4 regions of the Halomonas sp. IOP_14 genome follow, and region 1 is predicted to be linked to each of the others. Evidence: predicted binding sites of a transcription regulator. Region 1 holds the regulator's gene; each other region holds the start of a gene.
What was found. The regulator sigma-54, encoded in region 1, starts transcription at its own class of promoters, with help from an activator protein. The targets are predictions, from matches to a motif close to TGGCACNNNNNTTGCTNT.
Positions count from the first base shown of each region.

Region 2: K7H09_RS09125 (formate/nitrite transporter family protein) is a predicted target of sigma-54. The motif match lies at 3,018-3,035, and genes of this name have one in related genera.
Region 3: glnA (glutamate--ammonia ligase) is a predicted target of sigma-54. The motif match lies at 2,917-2,934, and genes of this name have one in related genera.
Region 4: K7H09_RS17235 (P-II family nitrogen regulator) is a predicted target of sigma-54. The motif match lies at 2,195-2,212, and genes of this name have one in related genera.

Region 1 covers NZ_JAINWD010000004.1:84,238-92,004, forward strand. Annotated here, with positions in the region: gene K7H09_RS04940 (ATP-binding cassette domain-containing protein) at 1-809, opposite strand, end outside; gene K7H09_RS04945 (KpsF/GutQ family sugar-phosphate isomerase) at 1,136-2,122, shown strand; gene K7H09_RS04950 (KdsC family phosphatase) at 2,175-2,717, shown strand; gene lptC (LPS export ABC transporter periplasmic protein LptC) at 2,718-3,287, shown strand; gene lptA (lipopolysaccharide transport periplasmic protein LptA) at 3,299-3,814, shown strand; gene lptB (LPS export ABC transporter ATP-binding protein) at 3,826-4,575, shown strand; gene K7H09_RS04970 (RNA polymerase factor sigma-54) at 4,705-6,120, shown strand; gene hpf (ribosome hibernation-promoting factor, HPF/YfiA family) at 6,218-6,526, shown strand; gene K7H09_RS04980 (PTS sugar transporter subunit IIA) at 6,531-7,001, shown strand; gene rapZ (RNase adapter RapZ) at 7,089-7,767, shown strand, end outside.
Region 2 covers NZ_JAINWD010000009.1:39,963-47,729, forward strand. Annotated here, with positions in the region: gene K7H09_RS09115 (TolC family outer membrane protein) at 1-673, opposite strand, end outside; gene K7H09_RS09120 (sigma 54-interacting transcriptional regulator) at 899-2,830, opposite strand; gene K7H09_RS09125 (formate/nitrite transporter family protein) at 3,182-3,994, shown strand; gene cynS (cyanase) at 4,039-4,479, shown strand; gene K7H09_RS09135 (fructosamine kinase family protein) at 4,533-5,375, opposite strand; gene tal (transaldolase) at 5,466-6,419, opposite strand; gene xylB (xylulokinase) at 6,440-7,767, opposite strand, start outside.
Region 3 covers NZ_JAINWD010000019.1:3,309-11,075, forward strand. Annotated here, with positions in the region: gene K7H09_RS14140 (alpha/beta hydrolase) at 1-769, opposite strand, end outside; gene K7H09_RS14145 (acyltransferase family protein) at 922-1,950, shown strand; gene K7H09_RS14150 (hypothetical protein) at 1,999-2,622, opposite strand; gene glnA (glutamate--ammonia ligase) at 3,156-4,562, shown strand; gene K7H09_RS24450 (hypothetical protein) at 4,662-4,787, opposite strand; gene K7H09_RS24550 (DUF4124 domain-containing protein) at 4,737-4,889, shown strand; gene K7H09_RS14165 (hypothetical protein) at 4,826-5,110, shown strand; gene glnL (nitrogen regulation protein NR(II)) at 5,359-6,417, shown strand; gene ntrC (nitrogen regulation protein NR(I)) at 6,414-7,767, shown strand, end outside.
Region 4 covers NZ_JAINWD010000029.1:49,705-57,471, reverse strand. Annotated here, with positions in the region: gene glnK (P-II family nitrogen regulator) at 1-297, opposite strand, end outside; gene K7H09_RS17240 (ammonium transporter) at 488-1,735, opposite strand; gene K7H09_RS17235 (P-II family nitrogen regulator) at 1,781-2,119, opposite strand; gene K7H09_RS17230 (accessory factor UbiK family protein) at 2,464-2,811, shown strand; gene K7H09_RS17225 (hypothetical protein) at 2,815-3,144, opposite strand; gene K7H09_RS17220 (TonB-dependent receptor) at 3,122-5,131, shown strand; gene K7H09_RS17215 (helix-turn-helix transcriptional regulator) at 5,181-6,179, shown strand; gene K7H09_RS17210 (TonB-dependent siderophore receptor) at 6,337-7,767, shown strand, end outside.

The DNA.
Region 1 (7,767 bases):
TTAACCGGAGCCCCGCCCAGAATATCGCGATAAAACGCCTCAGCGGGGTAGTGAAATGGTACCGGCCCATCAGGTTCGCCATGAATAAACTGGCTAACCCGGGGATCTTGATTTGTGTCCAGGGTTTGCGGTGTGCCATGGGCTACCACCTGGCCATCGGCGATCAGATAGAGATAGTCCGCAATGCTCAAGGTCTCCTTGATATCATGGGAGACCACCACCGAGGTTAGCTGCAGCGCTTGATTAAGGCGCTTGATTAGCTGCACCAACACGCCCATAGAGATGGGATCCTGACCAACAAACGGCTCATCATACAAAATCAGTTCTGGATCCAGCGCCACCGCACGAGCCAATGCGACCCGGCGCGCCATCCCTCCGGACAGCTCCGCAGGCGTTAAGTGTCGCGCTCCACGCAGGCCGACCGCCTGTAGCTTGAGCAACACCAGGTCACGCACCATAGTATCGGGTAAATCCGTATGCACCCGCAGCGGAAAGGCAACGTTTTCAAACACATCCAAATCAGAAAACAGCGCACCACTCTGAAACAGCATTCCCATCCGCTTGCGTAGCGTGAATAGCGCCTTCCGGGACAGTTTATGAACATCCTGCCCATCAATGAGTATTCGACCACTCTCCGGGGTTAGCTGGCCGCCGATCAGCTTCAGTAGCGTGGTTTTACCGGTACCACTTGGCCCCATGATCGCGGTTACTTTACCCCGCGGTATGGTCATATTCACACCACGGAAAATTTCGTGATCACCACGCGAAAAGTAAAGCTCTTCAATTTCTATAAAGGGTGCATCTGTCATGGATCAGTTGACTCTTAACGAGGCGCGACTAAAGCTGTATAGCATACCCTACTTGCGGCTATCGCAATTAGAAAACAGCGTTTCTAAAACATTATCGAACATTGTACTATAACGCTACAAGGCATTACTGCACGAATGGGCTTTCCTATTGTTCAGGGTTATCAAAGTTGCAAAGGCTTGCTTACCCTCGCCTAAACCTGCTCTCGGCCCTGGTGATGCGGGTATGCCCCCCAGGGAGTCGCCTCAATTACTGCCTATTAGAGGTGTCGAGATGTTATTCTTACCGGTTACTACTTTTATATTTTCATTTGTTAAGAGAAAACGCTATGCGCCAGCCTATCGCCCCCTCCAGCCTACTACGTGAAAGCGCACTGCGTACGCTACAAATCGAGCAGGCAGCGATTGGAGGCCTTCAGGCTAAGCTAGACGAAAGCTTTGATCGCGCCTGTGAGCTAATTCTCGCCTGCCAAGGTCGTGTAGTGGTGACCGGTATGGGCAAGTCGGGGCATATTGCTGGCAAGCTAGCGGCGACACTTGCCAGTACCGGCACGCCGGCTTTTTTCGTTCACCCCGGCGAAGCCAGCCATGGCGATCTAGGCATGATTACCCGCGCAGATGTAGTGTTGGCGCTCTCTAACTCGGGCGAAACTGCCGAAGTCACTGCTCTGCTACCACTGCTTAAACGCCTGGGCACACCGCTGGTCAGCATGACGGGGCGGCCCCACTCCACGCTTGCCAAGCACGCTGATGCGCACCTAAACAGTGGCGTCGAGCGTGAGGCTTGCCCGCTCGATCTAGCCCCCACCAGTTCCACCACCGCTGCCCTCGCCCTGGGTGATGCACTGGCGGTTGCGTTACTGGAAGCACGCGGCTTTACCGCTGAAGATTTTGCCCTCTCCCACCCCGGCGGCAGTTTGGGCAAGCGCTTACTGCTACGCGTTAGAGACCTCATGCACGACGGAGCACGCCTGCCCCAAGTCGCATTGGGCAGCCCGCTGCGCGACGCATTACTCGAAATTACCCGGCAAGGGCTTGGCTTTACCTGCGTAGTGGATAGCGAAGGACGATTAGCGGGGGTCTACACCGATGGCGATCTACGCCGCACGCTGGATCAATTCCATAATCTGCGCGACGTGCGCGTTGATGATGTCATGACCCGGCCGGGCAAGCGCATAGGCCCCGATATCCTGGCGGCCGAAGCGGTACGCATCATGGAAGAAAGCCGTATTACCGCGCTAGCGGTGGTTGATGAACAACAGCGCCCAATTGGGGCTCTACATATGCACGACCTGCTCGCCAGCGGCGTTATTTAACCCAGCGGCGCCAACACGACCTGCTTTACGAACTGATTGATATGGAGGTTCTATGACCCTACCTGCCTCGCTACTCGACCAACTCCGCCGTGTACGCCTGCTAGCACTGGATGTTGACGGCGTCCTTACCGATGGGCGCCTCTACTTTCAGGCCGATGGTATCGAAATCAAAGCATTCCACACCCAGGATGGCCACGGGCTAAAGCTTCTCAAACGCGTGGGCGTACATGTCGCGTTGATTACCGGGCGCGACTCCCCCATGGTTAGCCAACGCGCGGCGGCACTCGGCATTGACCATGTTCACCAAGGCTGTGAAGACAAGCTGACCACACTGCGCGGGCTCTGCCAGCGCCTCGATATTGAACTAGAGCAGGTGGCTTATTGTGGCGACGACCTACCCGACCTAGCGGCTATCAAACGTTGCGGCGTCGGCATTACCGTGCCAAACGCGCCGGACTATATGCATACCCACGCCGACTGGACTACCGAACGCCTGGGTGGCCACGGTGCCGTGCGTGAGATCTGCGATACGCTGCTTGAATCTCAAGGACACTGGGGCGCGGTGCTCGACACCTATCTGCACGGCCGCACGTAAATGTTTAAACGCTTTAAAGTACGCCTCTGGTTAGCCGGGCTAGTCATCGCGCTGGGGATTCTGCTGGTATGGCTTGACCCCCGCGGGCCTCAAGACACCAGCATCGATCCCGAAGCACAGGCTCAGGAACCTGGCCACGTGCTGGAAAATGCCGAGATTACCCTATTCGGGGATAACGGCAGTGTCATGCAGTCGCTAAAAACACCGCGCCTTATCCATACCCCGCAGCGCAGCGAAACCTGGACGGAAGAGCCCGAGGCAGTACTGTATGACAGCGAAAACCGTCAGTGGCTGGCCAGCGCCGCTGTAGGCACGCTCAACACCGCTACCCAAGCCCTGCTGCTGTCAGGTTCGGCTCGACTGTTTGCACCAGATGAAGGCTGGCAGCTAGATACCGAGCTACTGCACTATGATGGCCTCGAGCAGCATGCCTGGAGTGACACACCGGTATTGATGCAGCAACCGCCGCAGCAAATGAGCGCTTCACGTATGGACGTTTGGCTTAACACCAGCCAGGTTCGCTTAACGGATAATGTGCGCGGCACGCACCCCCCGGCCACACAACGCTAATAGGAACCGCCATGAAAGCCATGATTTCCCCAGCCCTGCTCTACACTGCACTGTTCGGTTTAGCGATACCTTTATCAGTGTTAGCCCAAACCAACTCATCTTCCCAGGCCCCAGTGGAAGTGGAAGCCGACCGTTTAGATCTTGATCAGCGGGCAGGCACAGCTGTTTATACTGGGGATGTGGACATTCGCCAAGGCGAAATGCAGCTGCGCGGCGAGCGGGTAGAGATCGAACGCAACGACGCGGGCGAACTCTCGACAGCCACCGCTACCGGTGAACGCGCCTACTTGCGCCATCAAGGCGAAGGGCAAGAAGGCCCCACGGAAGGCTGGGCGCGGCGAATTATTTATCACGTCGCCGAGCGTCGCGTAGAGCTGATCGACCAAGCCGAACTGACCCAGCAAGAGGACACCTTTAGTGGCGGTCGCCTTGAGTATTTTATTGACCGAGAAGTGATTCAAGCGCGCTCTGACGTTGATGGCAGCGAGCCCCAGCGCATACGCATGACCCTTCAGCCTGAACAATAGGGAGCCTAGCTGTGGCCACTGCTGACACTGCGCCGATCAAAACCCTTTATGCCCACCACCTGGCTAAAAGCTACAAACGCCGCCGAGTGGTCAAAGACATCAATCTGGAGATATCCCAAGGCAGTGTCGTTGGCCTTTTGGGCCCCAACGGCGCGGGCAAAACCACCTCATTTTATATGATTGTTGGGCTGGTCAAATCCGACGCTGGCAAGGTGGGTATCGACGATGTGGATTTAACGCGCGCCCCCATGCACGAGCGCGCAGCCGCGGGGATTGGCTATCTACCTCAAGAGGCGTCTATTTTCCGCAAACTCTCGGTTGCCGAGAATATTATGGCGATACTCGAGACCCGCAAAGAGCTTAACCGCAGCGACCGCGAACAGCGCCTGGAAGCGCTACTCGAAGACTTCCATATCACCCATATTCGCGACAACCTGGGCATGAGCCTTTCGGGCGGCGAGCGCAGGCGTGTAGAAATAGCCCGCTCGCTAGCCACAGAGCCCGCTTTTATTCTGCTCGATGAGCCTTTTGCGGGCGTTGACCCCATCTCGGTAGGTGAGATTAAAACCATCATTCGTGCACTGAAACAGCGCCATATCGGCGTGCTGATCACCGATCACAACGTGCGTGAAACACTAGACATTTGCGATATCGCCTATATCGTCGGCGATGGGCAAATCATCGCCAGTGGCTCGCCCGCCTCGATTCTCACCAACCAAAAAGTAAGGGATGTGTATTTGGGCGCCGATTTTCGCCTGTAATGTTTTTGCCTTAATCGCCCCTAAATAGCGCTTTAAAACAACTTTACGACCAATGGCATGCTTATTGCACTTGCGCCAAGCACTCACTCGCACTAGGGTGGAGCATTCTGATTAACGAGTGGTTCTCAGATGGTCATGAAAGCTTCTCTCCAACTGCGTATCGGCACACAGCTGACCATGACGCCCCAGTTGCAGCAGGCCATTGCGCTGCTGCAACTCTCTACGCTGGATCTTCGTCAAGAAATTCAGCAGGCCCTCGATGCCAATCCCATGCTGGAGCAGGAAGATGAATTTAGTGAACAGGCTGTCAGCGAGCCTAAGGAAGAAGAGTGGTCAGAGAGCATCCCTACTGAGCTCTCGGTAGATAGCGACTGGTCAGATACCTATCAAGATATGGGAAGCCAGGGGGGCAGCAGCAGCGAAGGCCCCGACTTTGAGCGCCAGGCAGCCGGGCAGAGCCTTCATGGCCACCTGCTGTGGCAACTCGCCATGACCGATTTTAGCGCTCGCGAGCAGCTTGTCGCGGAAAGTTTAATCGACGCGCTAGACGCCAACGGCTACCTGACCCAGCCGCTCAACGACATCCGTGAAGGGCTTCGTGCCCAGGGCATTGACGGGCTAAGCCAGCGCGAAGTGGAAACCATTCTACTCAAGCTCCAGCAGTTTGAGCCGACCGGCATATTTGCCCGTGACTTGCGTGAATGCTTGATGCTGCAGCTCGCCGCTCTCCCCGATGATACGCCACTGCTGGTTCCCGCCCGCCGCTTGGTGCGGCAGTTTCTCGAAGCGCTTGGCAAAGACGATATGCGTCTGCTGAAACGCCGTCTAGGGCTCGACGACGAACAGCTGGCCGATGTCATCCTGCTTATTCGCAGCCTAGACCCACGCCCAGGCAGCGCCTACGGCGACACCGATGACAGCTATGTCACCCCCGATCTAGTCGTCCGCCACGATAATGAAGGCTGGCATTTAGAGCTCAACCCCGAGGCCCTGCCACGGCTGCGCATTCAGCCCGACTACGCCAGCTTGATTAAGCGTGCGGATAAAAGCGATGACAACCAGTTTCTCAAAGAGCACTTGCAGGAAGCGCGCTGGTTGATCAAGAGCCTCTCTAGCCGAAACGATACGCTGCTGCGTGTTGGTCGCGAGATCATTACCCGCCAGATTGGCTTTTTAGAGCACGGCGAAGAAGCCATGAAACCACTGATACTGGCCGACATTGCCGAAGCCGTGGAGATGCACGAGTCGACTATTTCACGGGTAACGACGCAAAAATATATCCATACACCCCGTGGTGTGTTTGAACTCAAATACTTTTTCTCAAGCCAGGTGAGCGGTCAAGATGGTGACAGCCACTCCAGCACCGCCATCCGTGCACGACTCAAGAAACTGATTCAAGAGGAGCCGCCCGGCAAGCCGCTTTCAGACAGCCGCTTAGTGACGCTATTAGGCGAAGGAGGGATTCAAGTGGCGCGTCGTACGGTGGCGAAATACCGTGAAGCCATGGGCATTCCCTCTTCCAGTGAACGGCGTCGTTTGCGCTAACTTCGTTAACGTTTCAGGGAAACTCTCGACAAGGGCTTTGCAACGCGGCAAAAAGGGTTACAATCGAAGTACAGTCCGATGGATAAGGAGCACGTCAATGCAAGTAAATATCACTGGTCATCACGTAGAACTGACTGACGCCTTGCGTGACTATGTCAACGAGAAGCTTGAGCGTGTAGAGCGCCATTACGACAATATAACTACGGTGCAAGTCACCTTATCAGTGGAGAAAGAGCGCCAGCAGGCCGCCTGTACGCTGCACGCCGCAGGTGCTGACTTACATGCGGAAGCCCTAGACAGTGATATGTACGCCGCTATCGACGCACTAGCGGACAAAATCGACCGTCAACTCGTTAAACACAAGGAAAAAGCACAAGCTCGCGCCCAAGGCGCCGGTGTGCGTTAATTCAATGACGTTGGAAACCATACTCCCCCCGGAACGCGTTCTGTTCGACGTCCCCGGGGGCAGCAAAAAAAGGGTGCTGGAGTTTTACAGCACCTTTATCGCCCAAAATATCCCCAGCCTGGACAGCCAAGAAGTGTTTAGCCGTTTAATCGGCCGCGAGCGCTTAGGTAGTACGGGTATTGGTAACGGCGTGGCTATTCCTCATGCGCGTAGCCCCCACTGCAACGCCCCTATCGCTGGATTTTTGAAACTGGCTGAAGCGATCGATTTTGACGCTATCGACGGCGACCCGGTAGATCTGGTGTTTGTCCTGTTGGTACCCGAAGAGGCAGATGACACGCATCTCTCACTACTGGGTCAGGTAGCGACCATCATGAATGATGCGGACACGCGCCAGCAACTGCGTAAAGCAGCCAGCCAGCGCGAACTGCTTGAGCTGATTACCGCCAAAATTCGCGAGCAATCAGCGGCCTAAGGGTCTGAAACCCTGTTCAGGGCAGATCACAGCAGGTTATCCGCTCACCACCCTCAACGCAGCTTGATCAAAGCAAAGAGAGACTCTATGCAACTGGTGATCATTAGCGGCCGCTCCGGGTCAGGTAAATCTATCGCCTTGCAAGCGCTGGAAGATCTTGGCTACTACGCGATTGATAACCTCCCAGCTATGTTGCTGGGGTCGTTGGTGGATGAACTGCGTGACCAGGGCGACCGAGCACATTTAGCGGTGAGTATTGATGCCCGCAATTTGCCGGGAGCTCTGGAGCGCCTGCCCTCTTTATTAGACGAGTTGCGCCAGCGTAAAATCGACTTTCAAGTTATTTACCTGACCACCGATGCGCGCATACTGCTTGAGCGTTACTCAGCAACGCGTCGCCGTCATCCGCTGACCCGCGATAGCGAAATGACGCTGGAAGAGGCGATCAATAAAGAAGAGACGACGCTAGAGGATATTCGCGATCTGGCCGATCTATTGATCGATACATCACGATTATCGGTGCACGATTTACGCCGTCGCATTACCGACCAAGTAGCCCATCAGCGGCGCGACAAGCTGACGCTAACGCTGGAATCGTTTGGGTATAAACGCGGCGTACCGTTAGACGCCGACCTGGTCTTCGATGTGCGCTGCCTGCCAAATCCGTACTGGGATCCAACGCTGCGCCAGTTCACTGGCCGCGACGCGGAAATCGTGGCTTTTTTGAACAGCTATCCGATTGTTGATGCCATGAGCGACGACATCT
Region 2 (7,767 bases), on a different contig from region 1:
ATGCCACCTGCAGATTACTCTCTGCGGCAATGCGATCAGCACGGGACTGGTCAAAGGTAGCCCGGGCCTCTTCGACTTCGGTAATCGCAATCAAACCGACCTCAAACTGTTCGCCTGCCTGTTCAAGCTGACGGCCAATGGCTCGCTCTTGGGCAAAACGCGCTTCGAGGACTTCATAAGCCCGCAAAATATCAAAATAGGCGCTGGCCACGTCAATTAATAGCTGCTGTTCGGTAGCTGCCAGCAGGTATACCTGCTGGTCAATCTGCCGCTCGGCCTGAGTGACTTGGCGGCGCGTGACCTCATCATAAAGCGCTTGGGTGGCTTCGAGGGTGAGCGCTACGGTGTTGTAACGGTCATCACCAGCGCTCACATTACCCGTTCCAGCCCCTGTTCCCGCTCGGGATGAACCCTGACTTTCATATTGCTCGTTATGCGCCACGGTGCCCGAGGCGTTAATTTGGGGGAGTAACCCACCGCGGGCAACGTCTCTGCCTGCTTCAACACCCAAATACTCCGAGCGCGCCGAAGCAAGCTCAGCGTTATTATCCAACGCATCACGGGTAATCGTGATGAGGTCGGCGGCTTGAGCAGGCAATACAAAAGAAGCAGTAAATACCGCTAACAGTAGGGGTCGTAAAGGGGCATTGACTGCCCAGTGTGCCAGTCGCATGGGATTGCCTCTAGGTATCAGCGTCAGATGGTAAACGCGCTTAGTCTCTCAACCTGCTTGTCCTGCAGAAAATTAAGCCACTCGCACGTTAAGCCATTCAGAAAGATGAGCATTATAGTTACATTCATGTATGTATGCTAGCCTTGAACAATCTATAAATATGTGTGCAGCCTGTTGTCAAGTCGCATCCAACTTACCTTAGTCCAAAGCATGGTGGTTTGGCGATTAATGCGGCGCTCTTTTACGAAATTCCCGCGCATCGATACCCCATTTAGTTAGCCGCGAGGCCAGCGTAGTGGGTTTAATACCAAGCAGTTCTGCCGCGCCCCCGGTCCCAGAAATTTTACCTCTCGCCTGTTCCAGAGCGGCAATCGTGCTCGCCCGCCGACGTTGGCTCAGCGCCTGCTCAGTCAGCAGCGTTGCTTTACTTTGCTCTCCGCCGGTGTGGCGCAACGTCGGCATTGGTTGAGCACGCCCCATCGAGCGCGACGGCTCTCCCGATAGCAGGTCATCAAACATTAAGCGTCGATCCTGGGTCACGATGACTTGGCGCTCGATGATGTTTTCCAGTTCACGAATGTTGCCTGGCCATGGGTAGCGCTGCAGAATCTCCAACTGGGCGGGGGGAATGCGCACTCCCGGCTTATTAAATTTCAGGCAGGCACGCTGTAAAAAGTGCCGCGCCAGTAGCGGCACATCCTCAATCCGCTTGCGCAGCGGTACCGAATCAATAGGAAACACATTGAGTCGAAAATAGAGATCTTCACGAAAGTGGCCCGCATCGATCATGTCGCGCAGTTCGCGATTGGTGGCGGCAATCACCCGCACATCCACTTCGCGGGTACGGTTATCGCCTACGCGCTCAAATTGCTGATCCTGCAGCACCCGCAACAGCTTACTCTGCAGCTCCAGGGGGATTTCACCGACTTCATCCAAAAATAACGTGCCGCCGTGAGCAAGCTCAAAACGCCCTGGACGATCCTGTACCGCGCCGGTAAACGCGCCTTTCACATGGCCAAAAAACTCGCTCTCAAACAGATCACGGGGAATAGCCGCACAGTTCACGCGGATCAGCGGTCGATCGCTGCGCGTACTCCCCGCATGGATGGCGCGGGCAATCAGCTCTTTACCGGTGCCTGACTCGCCGCTAATCAACACGTTGGCGCTAGTGGGCGCAACCAGCTCAATCTGCTGAATCAGCTTGGCCACTGCCGGACTATTGCCGACAATATCGCGATGATTTAGCTCCGCTTTTATCTCTTCCTGGAGGTACTCATTTTCCAGTTCGAGGCGCTGCTTGAGTGACTCCACCTCAGCAAGGGCATCGCGCAACTGCTGCTCAGCACGCTTGCGCTCACGAATATCACGAAACAGCACCACCGCCCCGACCAAACGCCCCATTTCAAAAATCGGTGTACTCGTGTACTCAACGGGAATTGCCTCACCATTTTTGTGCCAGAACACCTCGTTATCGACATGATGCACCTGACCATCGCTAAACGAGGCGTGAATAGGGCACTGCTGCACCGGGAAGTGACTGCCATCGGCGTGGGTGTGGTGGAACATCAGGTGAGCGTCGTGGCCCACCATATCCTCGGTACTCCAGCCCAGAATTCGCTCGGCGGCAGGATTAACGAAGGTTGTTTTGCCTTCGGCATCCAGACCGTAAATCCCCTCGCCCGCTGCGCCAAGAATCAGTTGGTTCTGCTTTTCAATCCGCTCGAATACCTGCTCGACCCGCTGCCAACCCACCTCACCCTGGCGGTGCTGGCGGCCTAATTCCGCTTTTGCTCGCCGCTGCTCAGCTTTATTGCGGTCTATAAGCGTCAGCAACAGCTGTGAAGAGTCGTCGATACGCTGAGCATAAACCTCAACTCGATACGGCTGGCGCAGCATATCTAACATCACCAGGTCATCCGACCAGGCCGCTTTGTGTGTTAGCGCTTCATCGGTGAAGCTCACCCATAGTGACAGCGAAGCACCCAAGCGATGGCTAAACGGTGCCTCCAAAGGCATTGCTTCATCAATATTGAGCAGCGCGCAAGCGGCATAATTCGCAGCGAGCAGTTGGTCGGCAAACGGATCGACCAAAATCATCGCCAGAGGCGAAAAGCCACCCATCAACGCAAAAGCGTGATGACGTTCAGGCTCATCCATTAGTGTCGGTCTCAAATGAGTTGTCCCATCACCATTCAATTACCGCGCCAGTTACGACATTTCGTCACTAAAACAACGAAATATCGTAGTTTACGATATTTCGTAACACCTTAAACGCTCCAAAAACATCCTCTAAAAAATAAATTAATCCATTCAAAACAAAATATTAGAAATCATATGCGCGAGTTGGCACACAAATAGCACTGGATGGGTGGATAGTGCGATAGCGCCACACGCTTAATCTCTTTTGCACCAGGACGGCGCAGCCATCGGTTTTATTGCTCCTATCAGGAAACACTAAAACTCTTGGGTTAGGCGTTAATTAACCGAAATGACACAGGAGACATATTTATGTCTTATCTAATGCCCAGTGAATTTGTCACCAAGTTGGTGGATCAGGGTGAGTCAAAAGTCTATATGGGCACCCGGGATACGCTTATCCGCGCCTTTATGGCAGGAGCGACTCTGGCGTTGGCGGTTATTTTTGCCATCACCATCGCGACGCAAACAGGCCACTTTTTGATTGGGGCACTACTCTTCCCCGTGGGCTTTGTGATGCTCTACCTGATGGGCTATGACCTGCTCACCGGGGTTTTTATGCTGGTGCCAATTGCATGGCTCGACAAAAGACCCGGAGTGACACTGCCGCGCATGCTGAAGTGCTGGGCTCTGGTAGGGCTTGGCAACCTTGGGGGCGCCCTATTTATCGCCACCTTCGGCTACCTGAATTTCACCATGGGCGGCACAGAGGAGATCAACGCTGTCGGCCAAACGATGATGGCCGTTGGTGAAAGCCGCACGGTGGGTTATCAGGAGGCGGGGCTTGCCGGTTGGATTGTGCTTTTTCTGAGAGGCATGTTCTGCAACTGGATGGTATCCATGGGCGTGGTAGGTGCCGCCATCTCCACAACGGTTTCCGGCAAAATCATGGCCATGTGGATGCCGATTATTGTCTTCTTCTACCTTGGTTTTGAGCACTCAGTGGTCAACATGTTTCTGTTCCCAATTGGCCTCATGCTGGGCGCTGACTTCACGCTGTATCAATACATTATGTGGAACGAAATCCCCACGGTACTGGGTAACCTGGTAGGCGGCCTAACCCTGGTTGGCTTGGTTCTCTATACCACCCACGTCCGTACTCAGCCCAAAAAGGTGCTGTCTTGATCACAGCCTAATAGGCCAAAGCCCCCTTTATAGGAGAAACCCTAATGGATAAACTCGAAATGCGTCACACCCTGCTCGCCGCCAAAGCGCGTAAAAAAATGAGCTGGGAAGATATTGGCAAAGCGGTCGGCATGTCGCCGGTATGGGTGGCTTCCGCCTGTTACGGCATGAACAGCGCCAGCCAAGAGGTTGCCGCTAAGCTGTGTGACACCCTTGGCGTGGAGAGCGATGCGGCAGAAGCCTTAGTGGCCTTTCCCACTAAAGCCTGGGATGAAGCGATCCCCCAGGATCCATTTATCTACCGCCTCTATGAAGTCGTTGGTGTGTACGGTGAGACCCTAAAAGACGTGGTGCAGGAGAAATTTGGCGACGGCATTATGAGCGCCATCGATTTCACCATGGAGGTCGACAAAATCGAAGATCCCAAAGGCGACCGGGTACTATTAACCTTGAATGGTAAGTTTTTGCCCTATAAATCTTGGTAAAACCTAAATCCTGGTAACACATAGGTCCTGGTAAAAACATAAGCCCTGGTAAGTCAGGCGAAGGACTCAAGCCTCGCCACGCAGCGTTCAACCGCAGAACGATAGCCGGCACCGAACAGCACCAGGTGATTCAACAGTGGGTAAAGCTGAAACAGAGCTTCACGCCTCGGCCAGCTGGTCGGGGCGTCGCCGTTCCAGTAGGCGTCAAAAAATGCCTCTCCCGGCGAGCCAAATAGCGTCAGCATCGCCACGTCCACTGCCGGGTAGTGGCGATACACTGCCGGATCGATGATCGCCGGCCCTTTTGTAGTGAAGAGTACATTCCCTGACCACAAATCACCGTGCAGCAAGCTGGGCGGCGCATCGGGCAGCCAGCGCTCCAAATCGTGGGCCAAGCGTTCGATACGGCCACGCAGCTCGCTGTCCAATAGCCCACGCTGGTGGCACGCCTCACACAGAGGGAGCAAGCGGCGCTCGCGCTGGAAAGCTCGACCGTCGCTGAGCGGGGCATTCGGCTGGGGTGTGCGCCCACAAGCGTTATCCTGATGCCAGCCGTGGGCATCGCCAATCACGCTGTGCAAACCGCGCAGCCCTTCACCAAGCGCTGCTTCGCTCTTCTGCCCAGCGGGCACGGTGTCCAATGACTCCATGATCAGCCAGCCTTCTGCCAAACCTAACACCTCTGGCACTACCAGCGATGAACAGGCGCCACGCAACGCACGCAGCCCTTCGGCTTCGCCACGCAGCCGCGCCGTATCGTCGTGTTTAATCACCACCTGCCCCTGACGGGTCTCCAGGCGGTATACAGCAGCAATGTCACCCCCACTGAGCGACTGCAAATCGCCAGCGGGGGTTAATTCGATAGATTCCAACAGTTGGCTCAGGGTGGCATCCATAAGGCTTTCTCCCTGTACCCGAATGTATAACGGCGTCGGGGTTAGGGGCCCCTAACCCCGACGCGCTTAAGCTATGGGCTAGCTTATATTTCAGCCTAACCGCTTATCGATCAGGCTCTCTAACTCAAGCTGGTCGTCGTGGAAGCGGCGGATGCCATCGGCCAGCTTGTCGTTGGCCATGGCATCTTGATTGTGGCCCCAGCGGAAAGCGGCTTCGTTCAATGGCTCGGTAGGCTTGCCACTGCCCTCACTCGCTTGGATTTGCGCAGCAACGCTGCCTTCGGTGGCATCCAGCTCTTCCAGTAATGCAGGCGAAATGGTCAGCCGTGGGCAGCCTGCCAATGCAAGTACCTGCCCGGTATTACGGAAGCTTGCGCCCATTACCACGGTGTCGTAGCCGCCCTGGTTGGCACGCTGGCAAACGCCTTGAACAAACTTAACGCCCGGGTCGTTTTCCGACGTGTAGTCGTTGCCGGTCTCTTTTTTGTACCAATCGGTCACGCGGCCTACGAAGGGTGAAATCAGAAACACCCCGGCATCGAAACAGGCCTGGGCCTGGGCATCGCTGAACAGCAGCGTCAGGTTGCACTGAATACCTTCGCGTTCGAGCACCTCGGCGGCGCGAATGCCTTCCCAGGTAGACGCCAGCTTGATCAGCACGCGGTCACGTGACACGCCACGGGCATCGTACAGCTCGATTAACTCGTGGGCCTTGGCAATGCTGGCCTGGGTATCAAACGACAAACGGGCCGCCACTTCGGTGGAAACACGCCCCGGTACAACGGCGGAAATTTCACTGCCCATGGCCACCGCCAAGCGGTCAACGGCATGCTTGACCTGCTCTTCACGGCTGCCAACCGAGGCTTTTACATTGCTCAGCTCTTCGTCGATCAGCGCTTGATAACCGGGCAGACTAAACGCCTTGAGCAGCAGTGACGGGTTAGTGGTGGCATCTTGCGGCTGATAGCGGCGAATAGCCTCAAGATCACCGGTGTCGGCGACGACAAGCGAATGTTGCTTTAACTGTTGCAGCTGGCTGGTCATAAAATCTCCTTGGTATGCGTTTAAGCGCCGCCATGGCGTTGTTCAAGTGCTGCGCAGTAGCGCATATAAATCGGTTGGTACGCGGCCACTCGCTCAGGATGGGGGTCAGCAAGTGACTGCGCATCCAAGTGGACTAATCTTTCACACAACGTTTCCAGGGTTACGCCCTCTGAACGCTGGTCGCACCAGGCCGCCTGTATTGCGGCGCCAAGCGCGGCCGCATCGGTAATCTCAGGACAAATCACCTGGGTACCGGTAATGTCCGCGACCATCTGGCGCCAAACGGGGCTGTTAGCGCCGCCACCGATCAAACGAATCTGGCTGGCTCCGGCGGTTAAATCGCCCAACAATTCCAGCCCATAGCGTAGCCCGAAAGTGGCCCCCTCCACCACGGCCCGGCACAAATTAGCCTGGGTGGTATTCAGACTGGTCAGGCCAAGAAAGTCCGCGGAGGCGTCGGGCAACATCGGCACTCGCTCACCGTTGAAAAACGGCAATACGGTAACGCCCTCGGCGCCTATCGGCGCGCTGGCTACTTTTTCGCCAAAGGCTGCCAGATCCAAGCCAAACAGTTCACGCACCCGCGTGGTGGCCGAAGTAACATTCATCGTGCAGATCAGCGGCAGCCAGCCACCGGTGCTGGAACAGAAGTTGGCGACCATGGAGTTATCGCATTCAACAGGGTTAGCCGAGTAAGCGCAAACGGTGCCGGAGGTGCCCAAACTCAGCGTGATCAGCCCTGGAGTAATATTGCCGGTGCCAATGGCGCCCAACATATTGTCACCGCCGCCGGAGGAGACGACAACCTGGTCGCCAAGCCCAAGCTCGCGGGCCACGGCCGGGCGTACAAAGCCTACCGGTTCATGGGCTTCCAGCACCCGGGGCAATACCCGCGCCGGGTCTAATTCTGGGGCCATCTCGGCAAAAACATCCAGCTGCCAGCAACGCTTACGAGTATCGAAGTAGCCAGTACCGGAGGCGTCGCCCGCCTCAGTGACCCGTTCGCCGGTGAGCCAGAAATTAAGGTAGTCGTGGGGCAGCAGCAGGCTCTCGATGCGCCGATACGCATCCGGATGATGCTCGCGCAGCCAAACGATTTTAGACGCGGTATAGCCGGTTTGTAGCACCAGCCCCAGCTTCTCCAAACAGCCCGGCTCGCCGCCCAGGCGGGTAACTAAATCGGCATTCTGGGCGCTGGTCTCAGTATCGCACCACAGCTTGGCGGGATAGACCGGCACGCCTTCGCCATCGAGCGCGACCATGCCGTGCTGTTGGCCTGAGACACCAATGCCGCGCACTTGGCTAGCCGATACAGCGACTTTATCCAACGCGGCAAAAAACGCCGCTT
Region 3 (7,767 bases), on a different contig from region 1:
ATTCTGCATCATAAACGTCGCTACGCCCGGCGCTGATATACAGCGGTACGGGGGAAAGGTCGCCCTCATCTTCGGTACCGCGGGGGGTTACGCGCAGGCGATACTCTTCCAAGTAGTTGGTGTAGTTAAGGTTTTGCCACAGCTCGCGATCAAATCGACCCTGGTCATTGATAAATGAGGGGTGGCGCCAGGCGGTGGAGTTACGCGGCGGCAGGGGGGCGTAGCTGGCGGGGCTTAGCGCGGCTACCGCGGCAAACAGTTCAGGCCGTTCCAGGGCAAAGTTGAGTGCGCCGTAACCGCCAGCGGAATAGCCTGCCACGCCACGCAGGTGGCGCTCTTGTCCCACGCGATAGGTTGCTTCCACATGTGGCATTAGGTCGTTAAAAAATGCGCTGCGGGCGGGTTCGTTGTGGCCATCTACCCACCAACTGCGACTGCCGGGCATAATGAAAACGGCCGGAGGAATATGCCCGGCAGCGATTAACCTATCCGCCACCTGCTGCAAGTTGCCGCGAGAAACCCAGTCGCGGTCAGTGTTAAATGAGCCGTGCAGCATATAAACGACCGGATACGCGTCTGTCGCTTGGGCGTCATAATTGTCGGGTAAATAAATACTGTAGGGGTAGTCGTAACCTAGCGTGGGCGAGAAAAACTGATGGTGTTCAACCTCGCTGGCTAGACTATGGCCACTGAACGTTAGCCAGCCAATAAATGCCGTAAGTAGGGAGTGAAATCGGTACGAGAATACTGGTGGCTTAGGGATGAACACGTTTCCTCCGGGAATTAAAACTGTTCAATGGGGTCGGACAGCGCGAAGGCTTTTATTGTTCATCATAGCCATATAAGACAGTCAGTTAGCATAGTCATTCATCATCGCCATGCAAAATGCCAGGGTAGGAGTAGGTCGAGGCGGGAGGCCCAATGCGCAAAATTGAAGAGATCTATTGGTTGCGTGCTTACGGCTGTATAGCCGTTTTTTTGTTTCACTTACTAGATCATGTCAATCAGCGCCTCGATAATGTTGCCACCGATTTGATGCGCATACCGCTGGTGTTGGGTACCCCGATTTTCCTGTTTATTGCGGTCTTTGTGTTTGCCGTTCGCTACGATAAATCCGTGCCGGAAGGATTCCTTGCCCAGCGCGTGAAGTATGTAATGGTGCCCTATTTTGTGTATGGCTTTATTTATTCGACGGCTGAATGGCTAAGCCAACAGCCATCGGATGAACCGGTGGGGTTCGTGGCCAACGCCATTGAGTATTATGTGTACGCGGGCTGGCATGGCTATTTTTTGATTATTGCGATGCAGTTTTATGTGGCCTATTGGCTGTTTACCCGTTGGCAGCTGTGGCGTTTGAACCCGGTGCCGTGGCTGTGGGGCGCTTGTGTGATCAGCATGGCGTATTGGGGGTTGGCTTACTGGTTTGAGGTTGACCTGCCCGGCTATCTGCTGTGGATTGCTCCACTGGGTTGGATCTATGTGTTTTTTCTTGCCCTGGTGCTGGTGCGCTACTACCCGCTACCCCCTGAGAGCGTGATGCTGGCGCGGCCTGCCTGGATGCAGCAAATGGCCCGCCCGGTCTGGTTGGTGCTAATGGTGGCGCTGATTATTGCCGCGACCTTTGCAGGTTGGCTGGCCTTCTCTTCCAAAGAGGTGTGGGTCATTCCTTTCTTCGTGCTGTTCACGCTGTGTGCCATGCGCTACTTGGCCGGGCGTCCTGCGCCTTTGTGGGTGCGCCACATTAATGCGTATTCGTTTGGCATTTACTTGGCTCACCCCATGTTCTTTGTGCTCGCTGATCTGGCTGTCGAGCCGTTGTCGTTGCCCATTGGCGTGTATGCACTGGCGCTTATGGCGGTTGGTGTGGTGGGGTCAGTGGGGCTTAATAAGCTCGCCAATACCACGACACTGGGCGCCATGCTGTTCGGCAAGCGATTAAAGGTAAGCTAGTCAGAGAGTGGCGGTGGATGGTATCTGTGGATAGCGGCAGAAAACGCATTATAGGCGTGGAGTGAAAGCCGTAGCCGGGGGGTTAGGTAGAAAAGGGTTTTCTGGCTCTTTCGTTAGTCTAAGCAGGTTTCCGTTGTAGGTTTTTAAACGCGTAGGGCAGGCGTGTAAACGTTGCAGAAAATCGTCGATCGCGCTGTTATCGTCCAGCTCAGGGTCAAACCCACCCAAGCGTTCTAGCCAGGCTCGCCTCACGGCAATGTAGGGCGGCAAAAGTAAAGCACTGGCCAATAAGCGCCGCAGGATGCGTTCCGACAGCGATGGCCGGGTGAGGCCAATAATCAAGGCGTCAAGGGTGTAAGTGTTGAGCTGTGAATAGAGTGCACACCAAAGCTCCGCAGGCAGTGGTTTTTTCTGTAGCGCAATGATGAGCCACTCTGCTTGGCTGGTAAACGCGGCTTTATTCAAGCGAGCCCCCAGCGGCCTTGATGGTGTAATCAGCGAATGAGCATGGTAGCGCTGTTCAATAGCACTCAGGCGTGCTTGCGCTTGAGTGGCTGTCACCAAAATGGGCAGCAAGTGGTCGGCGACACCGGATTCACGTATGGATTTTAAGTGGCGTGGCAACATTTCACCCGTCACCATGGCATCAACGATAAAGCAGACCGATCCCATTTGCCGACTCCGATTGTGAGCAAATCTATCAAATTGTAATTTATTGTAGTATCTGGTTTATTTGCGTAGCAAGTAAAAAAATTTGCGAGCTAAAAAACAGCGCTAAGTATGACTTGTGCACTTTGATGGGGCGCGCGGCATTATTTTTGTTCTATTTTGGTGCATAAGAGGTTTTTTAGACGGTTCAGAATAGCCTGTTGCGCCGTTATGCGTCATCAAGAGGCATTTGAAGCCATTTTTTAATGTTTATAAAACAGATAGTTGTTGTTTTTTTATGCCATATTGGTGCAGTGTTGGCATGTTCTCTGCATTGTATTTGCAAGCGGCTAGCGGGCCGTAGGCATAAGCCCTGCGGCGTGCTAAAACGATAGCCGGTCTGAAATGCTCGCTGAGCGATTTGTTAACCAATGTCAGGCAAACGTTGAGCGAACAAGAATGACAAACGTGCGGTTTAGCACGTATTTTGTCGAACAACACTTTTATCGGTAGCTTACTGTCGTTAGCTTTAAGCCACGCTCATACCGGAGGACACTATGTCAGCCAAGACTCTCGCGCTAATTGAAGAACACGATGTTAAATGGGTAGACCTGCGTTTCACCGACACTCGCGGTAAAGAACAGCACGTGACCGTGCCTGCGCGCGATGTAGACGAAGAATTCTTCGAGAATGGCCAAATGTTCGATGGCTCTTCTATTGAAGGTTGGAAGGGCATTAACGAATCCGACATGATTCTGCGCCCGGAAGATGGTACGGGCTACCTTGACCCCTTCACCGAAGATGCGACGCTGGTGCTGCGCTGTGACATCATCGAGCCGGCCACTATGCAGGGCTATGATCGTGACCCGCGCTCTATCGCTAAGCGCGCAGAAGCTTACCTGCAGTCTACTGGCCTGGGCGACACCGCGTTCTTCGGTCCTGAGCCTGAATTCTTTATCTTTGACGAAGTGCATTGGAAGTCTGATATCCAGGGCTCCATGTACAAAATCACCTCCGACGAAGGCGCTTGGGCAACCGACAGTGTCGTGGAAGGCGGCAACCTTGGCCACCGTCCGCGCGTTAAAGGCGGCTACTTCCCGGTTCCTCCGGTCGATAGCTTCCACGATATTCGTGGCGCAATGTGTAATACCCTGGAAGCGATTGGTCAGACCGTCGAGGTACACCACCACGAGGTTTCCAACGCAGGTCAGAACGAAATCGGCGTTAAGTTCAACACGCTGGTGAAGAAAGCTGACGAAGTTCAGGAAATGAAGTACGTGATCCACAACGTGGCCCACGCGTATGGCAAAACGGCCACCTTTATGCCGAAGCCGCTGGTCGGTGATAACGGTTCGGGTATGCACGTTCACCAGTCGTTCTGGAAAGATGGCAACAACCAGTTCGCCGGTGACGAGTACGCTGGTCTGTCTGAAATGGCGCTTTTCTACATCGGCGGCATCATCAAGCACGCCCGTGCCCTGAACGCCTTTACTAACGCTTCTACCAACTCGTACAAGCGTCTGGTGCCTGGCTTTGAAGCGCCGGTCATGCTGGCCTACAGTGCCCGCAACCGTTCGGCTTCAATCCGTATTCCTTACACCGCCAGCCCGAAAGGCAAGCGTGTGGAAGCGCGCTTCCCTGATCCGACTGCCAACCCTTACCTGGCGTTCTCTGCCATGTTGATGGCGGGTATCGACGGTATCAAAAACAAGATCCACCCTGGCGATGCCATGGACAAAAACCTGTACGACCTGCCGCCAGAAGAAGGCAAGTCAGTACCGACTGTGGCGCACAGCCTGGATCAAGCACTGGAAGCCCTCGACGCTGACCGTGCGTTCTTGACCGAAGGTGGCGTATTCACCGACGAAATGATCGATGCCTACATTGACCTCAAGATGGAAGAAGTGGAGCGTATTCGTATGACCACTCACCCCATCGAGTTTGATATGTACTATAGCTGTTAAGTACAGCTGCGAATCAGCGTTACTCGCCCTTGGCTGTTACTATCAGCCAGGCGGTGGTAACAATGATTGCCAATAGAACCCCGCTACGGCGGGGTTTTTTTATTGCTGGGAGGCTGAGAAGCGTGCCAGAGGGGCGATGAGCAGTGTGCTGGTAGCTCTCTTGGGCGTGGGGGAGTGGGTGGCACGGCGTTCGGGCAGGCGGTGTATCGGGTGACCGATCAGCACGGCAACGTTACCTTTACCGATAACCCAAGCAGCCCTTTATGCCCTGCGACCACTTTTCCATCGCTCTGCCCCAGCAAGGCGCACAGGTGGAAGAGGGGATGACCGTGGTGGAGGTGGTTATTGCGCCACCGTTGCGCGACGACAATCAGGTACGGCTGTTGGTGAATGGCGAGATTAGCCAGAAAGCGCTGCACAGCGATGTCTTCTGGTTAACGGGCCTGCCGCAAGGGGGCACGAGATCCAGGCAGAATGCTGGAGAGCAGCCAGCGTTTACAGCACCGCACGGCAGCGGTGACGATTACGGTTCCTTAAGAGCGCTTTAATAAACGCGATCAAAAAAACAGCCCTAAGTATTACCTACCAAAACCTGGGCGCACTAAAGTGGTGCATGAGCAGGAGCATTTGGCACGGCAAGTGCGCTAAAACGATTCGCGCTCTTTCGCTGCGATGCCCGCAAGCCGTGCAAATGGACATAAACGTATAGTTGGCGCGCTTTTTGCAGCTCCCTCATTGATCATCCACCTGTAGGTCTGTATCGGCGATGGAAGACGCGATTTTTCAGGACACCACCATGCATCAGCGTTTGCTTGAGCATCTCACCACAGCGGTATTGCTGCTAGACGGCGAACTGCGTGTGCGATGGATGAACCCTGCCGCTGAAGCGTTGTTAGCGGTCAGCCTTAGCCGTGTTCACGGCATCAGCCTGGATACGCTACTTGGCGGGGATGTAAGCATTGACGAAGTATTGGCCAAGGCGCGGGATGCGTTTCACCCCTATACCCAGCGTGAAGCACGCATTACCCCGTTGAATAGCGAACCGCTCACGGTGGACTACACGGTGACGCCCTTATCCGACGATGAGCTGCTACTGGAAGTAGAGCCGCGGGATCGGCTGATGCAGATCTCCCGGGAAGAGGCGCTAACCACACGCCAGGAGACCATCAAGGTGCTCGCCCGCGGGCTCGCCCATGAAGTCAAAAACCCGCTGGGTGGCATTCGCGGGGCAGCACAGCTACTAGAGCGTGATCTAGACGACCCGGCGCTGCGCGAATATACCCATATCATTGTTGAAGAGGTGGATCGGCTGCGCGACCTGGTCGACTCCATGCTCGGCCCTAACCGGATGCTTAAACACGAGCCAGTCAACATCCACAAGGTGCTGGAGCGAGTGCGGGCGCTGCTGATTGCCGAACACCCTAGTGTGACAATCAGCCGTGATTACGACCCCAGTTTGCCCGACCTTTCCGGCGATGAATCGCAAATGATTCAGGCGGTGCTCAATGTGGCGCGCAATGCGGTACAGGCCATGAGCGATGCACAAACGCCGGAGCCCACTTTAATACTACGCACCCGCGCCCGTCGCCAGTTTACGCTTGGCGCCGAACGTCACCGGCTGGTCAGTGAAGTCGCCGTGATCGATAACGGCCCCGGCATTCCCGATACGCTGCAGGAAACACTGTTTTACCCCATGGTGTCGGGACGCGCGGAAGGCAGCGGCCTTGGGCTCTCTATTGCCCAGTCGATTTTGCACCAGCATCAAGGATTGATTGAATGCGATTCACGTCCTGGACACACCGAATTTCGTTTACTGATTCCCATGGTTATTAATTTCACCGGAGAAGCGTCATGACTGAGGCTGCACGTAATGATGTTGCGCGGGTGGTCATTGTCGATGATGACCGCGCTATCCGCTGGGTGTTGGAGCGCGCCTTGGCGCAACCCGACCTTGACGTTGAGTGTATCGAGCGCGCCGACGTTGCCCTGACACGCTTGTTGGAAAACCCACCCGACGTGCTGGTCACCGATATTCGTATGCCGGGTATCGACGGGCTGGATCTAATGTCCCGGGTACGCGAAGCGCATCCTGACCTGCCGGTGATCGTGATGACCGCGCACTCCGACCTGGACAGCGCCGTGGCCTCGTACCAGGGCGGGGCATTTGAATACCTGCCCAAGCCGTTCGATGTTGACGAGGCCCTGGCGCTGGTGCGCCGCGCCGTGGCCCACGCCCGTGAACGCCAGCGTCCGGTGACTGTGCCGGAAGGCTTGAACGCCGAAATTATCGGCGAAGCCCCCGCCATGCAGGAGGTGTTCCGCGCCATTGGTCGCCTCTCTCACTCCCACATCACGGTGTTGATTAATGGGGAGTCGGGTACCGGCAAAGAGCGCGTTGCCCAGGCGCTCCATCAGCACAGCCCTCGTGAGGGCAAGCCGTTTATTGCCCTCAATATGGCGGCGATTCCCCGTGATTTGATTGAGTCTGAGCTGTTTGGTCACGAGAAGGGTGCGTTTACAGGGGCGACCCAGCAGCGCCAGGGGCGGTTTGAGCAAGCCAACGGCGGTACGCTATTTTTAGACGAAATAGGCGATATGCCCGCTGAAACCCAAACGCGGCTACTGCGCGTGCTGGCCGATGGAGAGTTCTATCGCGTTGGCGGGCATACGCCGGTCAAAGTGGATGTGCGCATTATTGCTGCCACCCACCAAAACCTAGAAGTGTTGGTGGATGACGGCCGCTTCCGGGAGGATTTGTTCCACCGCCTGAACGTGATCCGTATTCACCTGCCCAAGCTTGCCGAGCGCCGCGAAGATATCCCTCGTTTAACGCGGCACTTTTTAGCTGAAGCGGCGAAAGAGCTGACGACCGATATCAAGGTGCTGACCAGTGAAGCGGAAGCCCACCTAACGCGCTTGCCGTGGCCCGGTAACGTGCGGCAGTTAGAAAATATCTGCCGTTGGCTCACCGTGATGGCATCAGGGCGTGAAATTCTGGTTGAAGATCTACCGCCGGAGCTGCGTTCACCCAGCGCTTCTGAAAGCAGCGCCCACGGCGATTGGCGCACGGCGTTTCGTGACTGGGCGGATCATGCCCTGGCCGAAGGCCATACCCATCTACTGGAAGAAGCGGTGCCCGATTTTGAGCGGATTCTGATTGAGACAGCGCTAAAACATACTGGCGGGCGCAAAGGTGAAGCCGCCG
Region 4 (7,767 bases), on a different contig from region 1:
CACCTGCTCCAGCGGCATCACAAAGATTTTGCCGTCGCCGATTTTACCTGTGTTCGCCACCTGGGTGATGGCATCAATCACCTGCTCGACCATGTCGTCGTCCACGGCGACTTCCAGCTTCACCTTGGGCAGGAAGTCCACCACATACTCAGCACCACGATACAGCTCGGTATGCCCTTTCTGGCGCCCAAAGCCCTTCACTTCCGTCACCGTAATACCCTGAACGCCGATATCGGAGAGCGACTCGCGTACATCGTCGAGCTTAAACGGCTTGATAATCGCTGTGATCAATTTCATTACCATATCCTCTAACTGGGTGGCCATGATGGGGTCGGGTTGAACGGCTGCTAATGTTGCAGCCGTTAACCGCTAACTACCAGCATACACCGCTATCGGCAGAGAATAAAAAAGCCTCCCACTAAGGGGAGGCCAGAAGGAGCACGCCTGCTCACTAGGTCAGCATTAAATTATTTCTTAATGCCGCTGTTTATTTCTTAATGCCAAATTCGGGATAGGCTTCGAGACCGCACTCAGCGATATCAACGCCTTCATACTCTTCTTCTTCGCTAACCCGGATGCCCATGATGGCTTTCAGGATGAGCCATACCACCAGGCTGGCCAGGAATACCCAAGCGAAGATACCTACGATACCGATGATCTGGGCACCGAATGATGCGCCGTCATTGTTCAGCGGCACTGCCAGCACGCCCCAGATACCGACAACACCGTGAACCGAGATCGCGCCGACCGGATCATCCAGCTTCACTTTATCGAGGGTGACGATGGCTGCGACCACGATGATGCCGCCAATCGCGCCGATAATGGTAGCGCTCAGTGCGGTCGGAGAGAGCGGATCGGCGGTGATGGCCACCAGGCCAGCCAGGGCACCGTTCAATGCCATGGTCAGGTCAGCTTTGCGGAACCACAGTTTGGCCAGGATCAGTGCCGCAATCACACCACCTGCCGCTGCTGCATTCGTGTTTACAAACACCTGTGCCACGTTGTTAGCAGAATCGACAGCCGCAAGTTTAAGCTCGGAACCGCCATTGAAACCGAACCAGCCCATCCACAGAATGAAGGTACCCAGCGTTGCCAGCGGCATGTTGGCACCGGGAATAGCGTGGATAGAACCGTCTTTACCGTATTTACCTTTACGTGGGCCTAGCACGATCACACCCGCTAACGCAGCCGCCGCACCGGCAAGGTGCACAATGCCGGAACCCGCATAGTCAGAGTAGCCCACTTCAGACAACCAGCCGCCACCCCAAGTCCAGTAGCCAGACACCGGATAGATAAACGCGGTCATTACCACAGCAAAGGCCAGGAATGCCCACAGTTTCATACGCTCAGCGACGGCACCCGACACAATTGACATGGCGGTTGCCACGAACACGACTTGGAAGAAGAAGTCAGAACGCATGGAGTAGTAGGGCGCGTCATCGCCGCCTGCGGTAACCGCATCCACACTGTTTTCAGCGCCAATCAAGAAGCCCAGATTGGGCAGGAAGCCGCCAGCGCTGCTGGAGTACATGATGTAGTAGCCCACCAGCAGATACATGGTGCAGGCAATGGCAAACAGCGCGATATTCTTGGTCAGGATCTCAGCGGTGTTTTTGGAGCGTACTAAGCCCGCCTCTAACATGGAGAAGCCTGCCGCCATCCACATGACGAGCACACCGCAAATTAGAAAGTAGAACGTATCGAGCGCGTAGCTCAGATCAGTCAACTCATTCATTGTAAGTTCCCCGTTGAACTATAGAAATGATCCGAAAAAGCAGCGTTAAACGGCGTCTGCACCGCGCTCGCCTGTCCGAATCCGAATAACGTCTTCAAGCGGTGTCACAAACACCTTGCCGTCACCGATCTTGCCGCTGTTAGCCGCACTACAGATTGCATCCAATACGCTCTCCAAACGGGCGTCGTCTACGGCCACTTCCACTTTTACCTTGGGTAGAAAGTCGACGACGTACTCCGCGCCACGATACAACTCGGTATGCCCTTTCTGACGGCCAAAACCTTTAACTTCAGTGACCGTAATGCCCTGAACGCCGTTGTCGGCCAATGCCTCACGAACGTCGTCGAGCTTAAATGGCTTGATGATAGCGGTGATGAGTTTCATCCCGGATCTCCCCTGCTGGATAAGTCCTGCTAGATTGGTAGCGGCACAGCCGCCAGAATAAGCACCTGAACCGATAATGCGCATACTGTGCCAGCTGACTTTTTTTGCTTATAAGTCAGCCAATTAGCCGTCATCAAAAGTGCAGCTCAGCGCTAAATCTGAGCAAATCCATTCTCACACCACCGCTATTGCACCAAAAAAGAGCGTAAGCAAAAGTAGCCTGCTCTATTTCGATGCACACCCTGGGTTAAGCAGTAAAAGCACGCGATACATGCGAATTCGCCAACTGTTGCGTATCCTTACCGGTAAGCAATATTTAAAGCAGGTTTATCTAGGAGAGAACGATGGCGCCTCAAGACCGTATTAGCCGCTTGGCCCAGCAGATTGGTGACCGTTTACAAAACGCCTCCCAGGCGCCAGAAGATATTCAAAAGGGCGTGCAGCAAGTCGTGCGTGGCGCCTTCGACCGCCTGGAGCTTGTCTCACGGGAAGATTTCGACATTTTAATGGATGTACTGCAGCGCACCCGTTCGCGGGTAGAGGCGTTAGAGCGCCAAGTCGCTAACCTTGAAGCAGCCGTTGATGCCTCCGCGCCAACGACGTCCACGCCGCTCGAAGCTGAAGCCCCACCAGTTCCAGAGCAGCATGCGCCGGAATCAGATGCAGAAGACGAGAAGAATAAACCCGCTTAACGTTCAAGCTTCATTAGCAGCAATAGGGAAATGGCTATTGCTGCGCGCACCGCAAAATAAATACGAATCACTATCGTTGACTTTGTTTTTCGTGGTGATACTCTCCGCCTTTGATTTTCTTACCGTCTGCGGATTGTTCACTATGCACGCCCTGTCACTATCAAACCTATCTGTTGCAAAGCTGCCTTTTGCAAAGCCTTTCTTTTCGCCGTCGTCTGTTTCAATATCTGGGCTTGTTGGCACCGGCCTGTTACTGAGCTTCTCCAATGGCGTTTTCGCCCAAAATACTGCGTCTAGCGCCGACGAGACCATGGTGGTCGTTGGATCGCGCACTCCTAGTCAGATCAGTCAAATTCCCGGTGCTGTATGGGTAATTGACAAAGAGATGCTGCAACAGCAGACCCGCAATGGTGCAGACCTAAAGACAGCATTGGGGCATCTGGTACCGGGGTTGGATCTGGCGCCTCAAGGGCGCACCAATTATGGGCAAAACATGCGAGGCCGGGGCGTGCAGGTGCTCATCGACGGCGTATCGCTGAACAGTTCCCGTGGGCTTTCCCGACAGTTCGATGCCATCGATCCCTTCAATATTGAGCGCGTGGAAGTGCTTTCCGGCGCCAGCAGCCTGTATGGCGGCGGTGCTACGGGGGGCTTGATCAATATCATTACCCGCAAAGGTGAAGAAGGCCTGAACTGGCGTACTGAAGCAGGCATCACCACCGGCTTCAACAACAGCGATGACATAGATCGACGCCTCGCACAATCCATCAGCGGTGGTAACGAGCGGGTTCAAGGCTATCTGGGTACCGCCATTGGCGACAACGGCCGCCACTATGACGGCAGCGGCCAGGAAATCTTTCCCGATATCGCCCAGACCGACCTACAGGATAATCGCAGCATTGATGTATTGGGCAACCTCTCTTTCCGCTTGACCGATGAACAGAGTCTGGAACTGGGTGCCCAGCTGTACCGTTCAGGCTATGAAGGTGACCGGGGTGTTTACTTTCCCAACCTCGACGCTGCCACGCCCAACTTGAACGATGCCGAAATTCGCGATGGCTACCGTTCACAGCGCGATCCGGAAACCGACCGTAAGCTCGTCAACGTCAACTATCACCACGCCAACCTGTGGGGGCAAAACTTCTACCTGCAGGCATTCCACCGGGAGGAGGAGTCCAGCTTCCAGGCATTTCCCTACCCAGTCGCCGACGGCCTGCAATTTCGCGCCTCGCAACAAAACACCGATTTAAGCGGCATCAAAGCGCTGTTTGAATCGCGCCTGGGTGATGACGTTTCGCTAACCTACGGCCTCGATCTGGATCGTGAAACCTTCGATGCCAGCCAGATGCTGTTCGATACCGACATATCGGATGCTTCCGGCGGCCTGGTTCAGCAGGCATCGGGGGTTGAGCCTCGCTACCCCGGTTATCAAGTGGACGGGCTTTCAGGCTTCCTCCAGGGCGACTGGCAGGCCACCCAGGCGCTCAAGCTCTCCGCAGGGTTGCGGCAGCAGCATATGGACGTCGAGGTGGATGAATTCCAGGGGATTCCTGGCGGCGAGAATGACTATGAAGCAACGCTCTTCAATGCCAGCGCCCTCTACGACTACGGCAACGGTCACCAGAACTGGCTGCAGTTTAGCCAGGGCTTCGAACTGCCAGATCCTGCCAAATATTACGGCAAGAGCCCCGACGTAAGTGTCGATAACAACCCGTTATCTGCCATCGAGACGGATCAGATAGAGCTAGGCTGGCGCTACCAGGGTGGCAACTGGACGACCCAAACAGCGCTTTACTACGCCTGGTCGGACAAAGCGGTAGAGAACGCCGAGGATTTAAGCGTCAGCGTCGTCGATGAGAAGAAACGCGACTTCGGCCTGGAAAGCGCCGTGACCCGTTACTTTGATAATGGCCTGGAGGCAGGGGGCACCCTGCACCTGGTGCGTTCCGAGCAGGAGAACGACCAAGGGGAGTGGGAGAAGCGTGACGCCCGCTATGCATCGCTCTCTTCCGCCACTGCCTTTATTGGCTGGACGGACTATGTACGTTCGGCTCGCTTGCAGGCCAACCACAACTTCGACCTGAAAGACGATGCCGACCGCGAGATCGATGGCAATACCACCCTCGACTTATCGCTCAGCCAGGAAACCGATTTTGGCACCTTAAGCCTGGGAGTGCAGAACCTGCTGGATGATCAGTACTCCACCGTCTGGGGTCAGCGAGCCGCCATGTTCTATTCGCCCTACTACGGCCCAGAGTACCTCTACGACTACCAGGGCCGCGGGCGTACTTACACCCTGAACTGGTCGATGGAGTACTGAGTGCTGGTTCGCTACTCGCTGACAACCGCTCAAGGGTGAGGTAACGGGGATGGCTACACTCGGCTCAATAACGCCATCTTGCGTACCACTAACCACCCATGACCTGCTGGCTATTGGTCAGCGCTTCGGGATCGACTACCGCTTTCCCGAAGCGCCTGACCGCTCCCAGCCAGCGCCTTGTGTTGCCCATGGGCGGGTGATGGACGTTGAGGTAGACCCCACGCTGCGGGTGACACACTCTGATCTTGATGTCCTGCACGCTTACGCCTCCACTTCCCGGCGTGCCGCGCCGTGGTTTCTCAGCGTGATACTCGAGGGCCATATCCAAGTCGGCCTAGGGCACCAGTCGTTTCAGTTGCAGGCCGGCGACGCCTTCAGTGCCCATTTCAACGAGCAGACCGGGCTTGAGGTCTTCCAGCCCGCGCCACAACGATTGCGCATTCTCAACGTATCGATTCTGGCTTGCACAGAGCCTCTCTCTTTCTCGCCCATTAGCTGTTCGCCTATCAATGTTGCCCCTCCGGCAGCGCCCGTACTGCATACTTGGCAGGTGCCGCAGTTCCTTATCCATAGCCTGGAGGCAGCACTGGCTTCGAACTGGTCAGTAGAGCGGCAGCGCCTGCTATGGCAGGGGCTCGCGCTCCAGTTGTTAGCTCATGGGCTGCCTGCCGCCTCCCTTGAGTCCAGCGACGAAGAAAAGGCAGTCAGCCTGCCACCGGGTTTAACCCAGCGCGACCACCAGCGCCTGGAGCACTTGCGTCAGCAGCTCGAACACTCCCCCAACCAGGATTATCGGCTTGAGCAGTTGGCCCGCAATGCCGCGATGAGCCCGAGCAGCCTACGCACCAAGTTTCACCGCTGTTACGGCTGCTCGATATTCGACTACCTACGACGTTGTCGCCTGACCCAAGCTCAAGCGTACTTACGCAAAGGTTATAGCGTGCAGCAAACCGCTCACGCCTGTGGCTACCGCCACGCCACCAATTTTGCCACCGCCTTTAAGCGCGCTTTTGGCATTGCGCCCCATGAAGTACACCATCGCCATTAAAGCCGCAGGGTTGTTTTTGGAGCGCTAAGTTCCTCTGTTGGACGTTTTTTGGCAGTACGCATACTCCCTTTGTCATTGCGCATACCTTTCAGTAGCCATTAAGCGCAATAATTCTCATTAACACATTGGTTAATTGATGCTTATTGCAGGTGCCTCCATGCTCATCCCCCATCACCGTTTTCTACGCTCTCCGCTTAGCGTCGCCGTTCTCTCGGCACTGGCTGTTTCCCCGGTATACGCTCAAGAAAGCACCGAGTTAGCCACCGTCACGGTGACTGCCCAGCAGGCTGCCACCAAAGTGGAAACGCCGACGATCGAAATACCCCAGAGCGTTTCCACGATCACCCGCGAACAGATGGATAACCGCGGCGTAAGTACCGTGCAGCGCGCCACCGACTACACGCCAGGTGTTTACAGCAATCAGGTAGGCGCCTCCAATCGCTTCGACTACCTGGTACTGCGCGGTTTTTCTGACGGCAGCTTGAGCAATACCTTCCTGGATGGCCTGAAAGTAATGGGGGATGCCAACTCCCATAGCAGTATGCGCATTGACCCATGGTTTCTGGAAAGCATTGAAGTGGTGCGCGGGCCCGCCTCGGTACTCTATGGACGCGCCTCCCCTGGCGGGGTAGTCGCCCTGAACAGCAAGCGGCCAGAATTTGAACAGGGCGGTGAGCTGCGTTTTCGAGTGGGTAATAATAACCAGCGCAGCGCCGCTTTTGACCTCACCGGCCCTATTGGCGAAGAGCAGCGGGTGGCCTTTCGCCTGACCGGGATTGCCAGCGCCGCGGATACCCAGTTTGGCCCGGCAGAAGAGGAGCGCTATGCCATTGCGCCCCGGCTCACCTGGGATATCACCGATGACACCAGCCTCACCGTAGAAGCCTACCTACAGGATGAACCCGAAGGCGGCTACCACTCCGGCGTACCCTATGAGGGGGCCGTGGTCGCCCATAATGGCCACAAGATCAGCAACAACTTCTTTGATGGTGAAGAGGATTACGACACCTACGAGCGAACCCAACGCATGTTCGGCTACGCCCTGGAACACCGCTTCAACGACCAGGTGACCGGCCGTCAATTGATGCGCTATCTCAATTCCGACGTAGTGCTCAATCAGGTCTACGGCTTTGGTTGGACGTCACCGACCTCTGACGAGCTCACCCGCTACTACTCCGGCAGCAATGAATCTCTGGAAGCCTGGACACTCGATAACCAGCTTGAAGCCACACTCAGCAGCGGCTTTATGGATCACACGCTGCTGTTTGGAGTGGATTACCAGCAGCGGGAAAACGACGTATCGTGGCCCACTGGGTATTTCCCGCCGCTCAATGCGTTTGACCCGGTTTATGGCAGCGACCCCATCGAGTTTTACGCCCCGGTGCGCGAACGCCATGAGATCGACCAGACCGGGGTTTACCTGCAAGACCAGATAGCCCTCGATAACTGGCGCTTCACCCTGGGTGGCCGCTACGACTGGGTCAATATCGACAATGCCAACCGCGATAGCGGTGATACCAGTTCCCTTAGCGACACCCAGTTCAGTGGCCGCGCCGGGGTGGTCTACCTGTTCGATAACGGCGTAGCG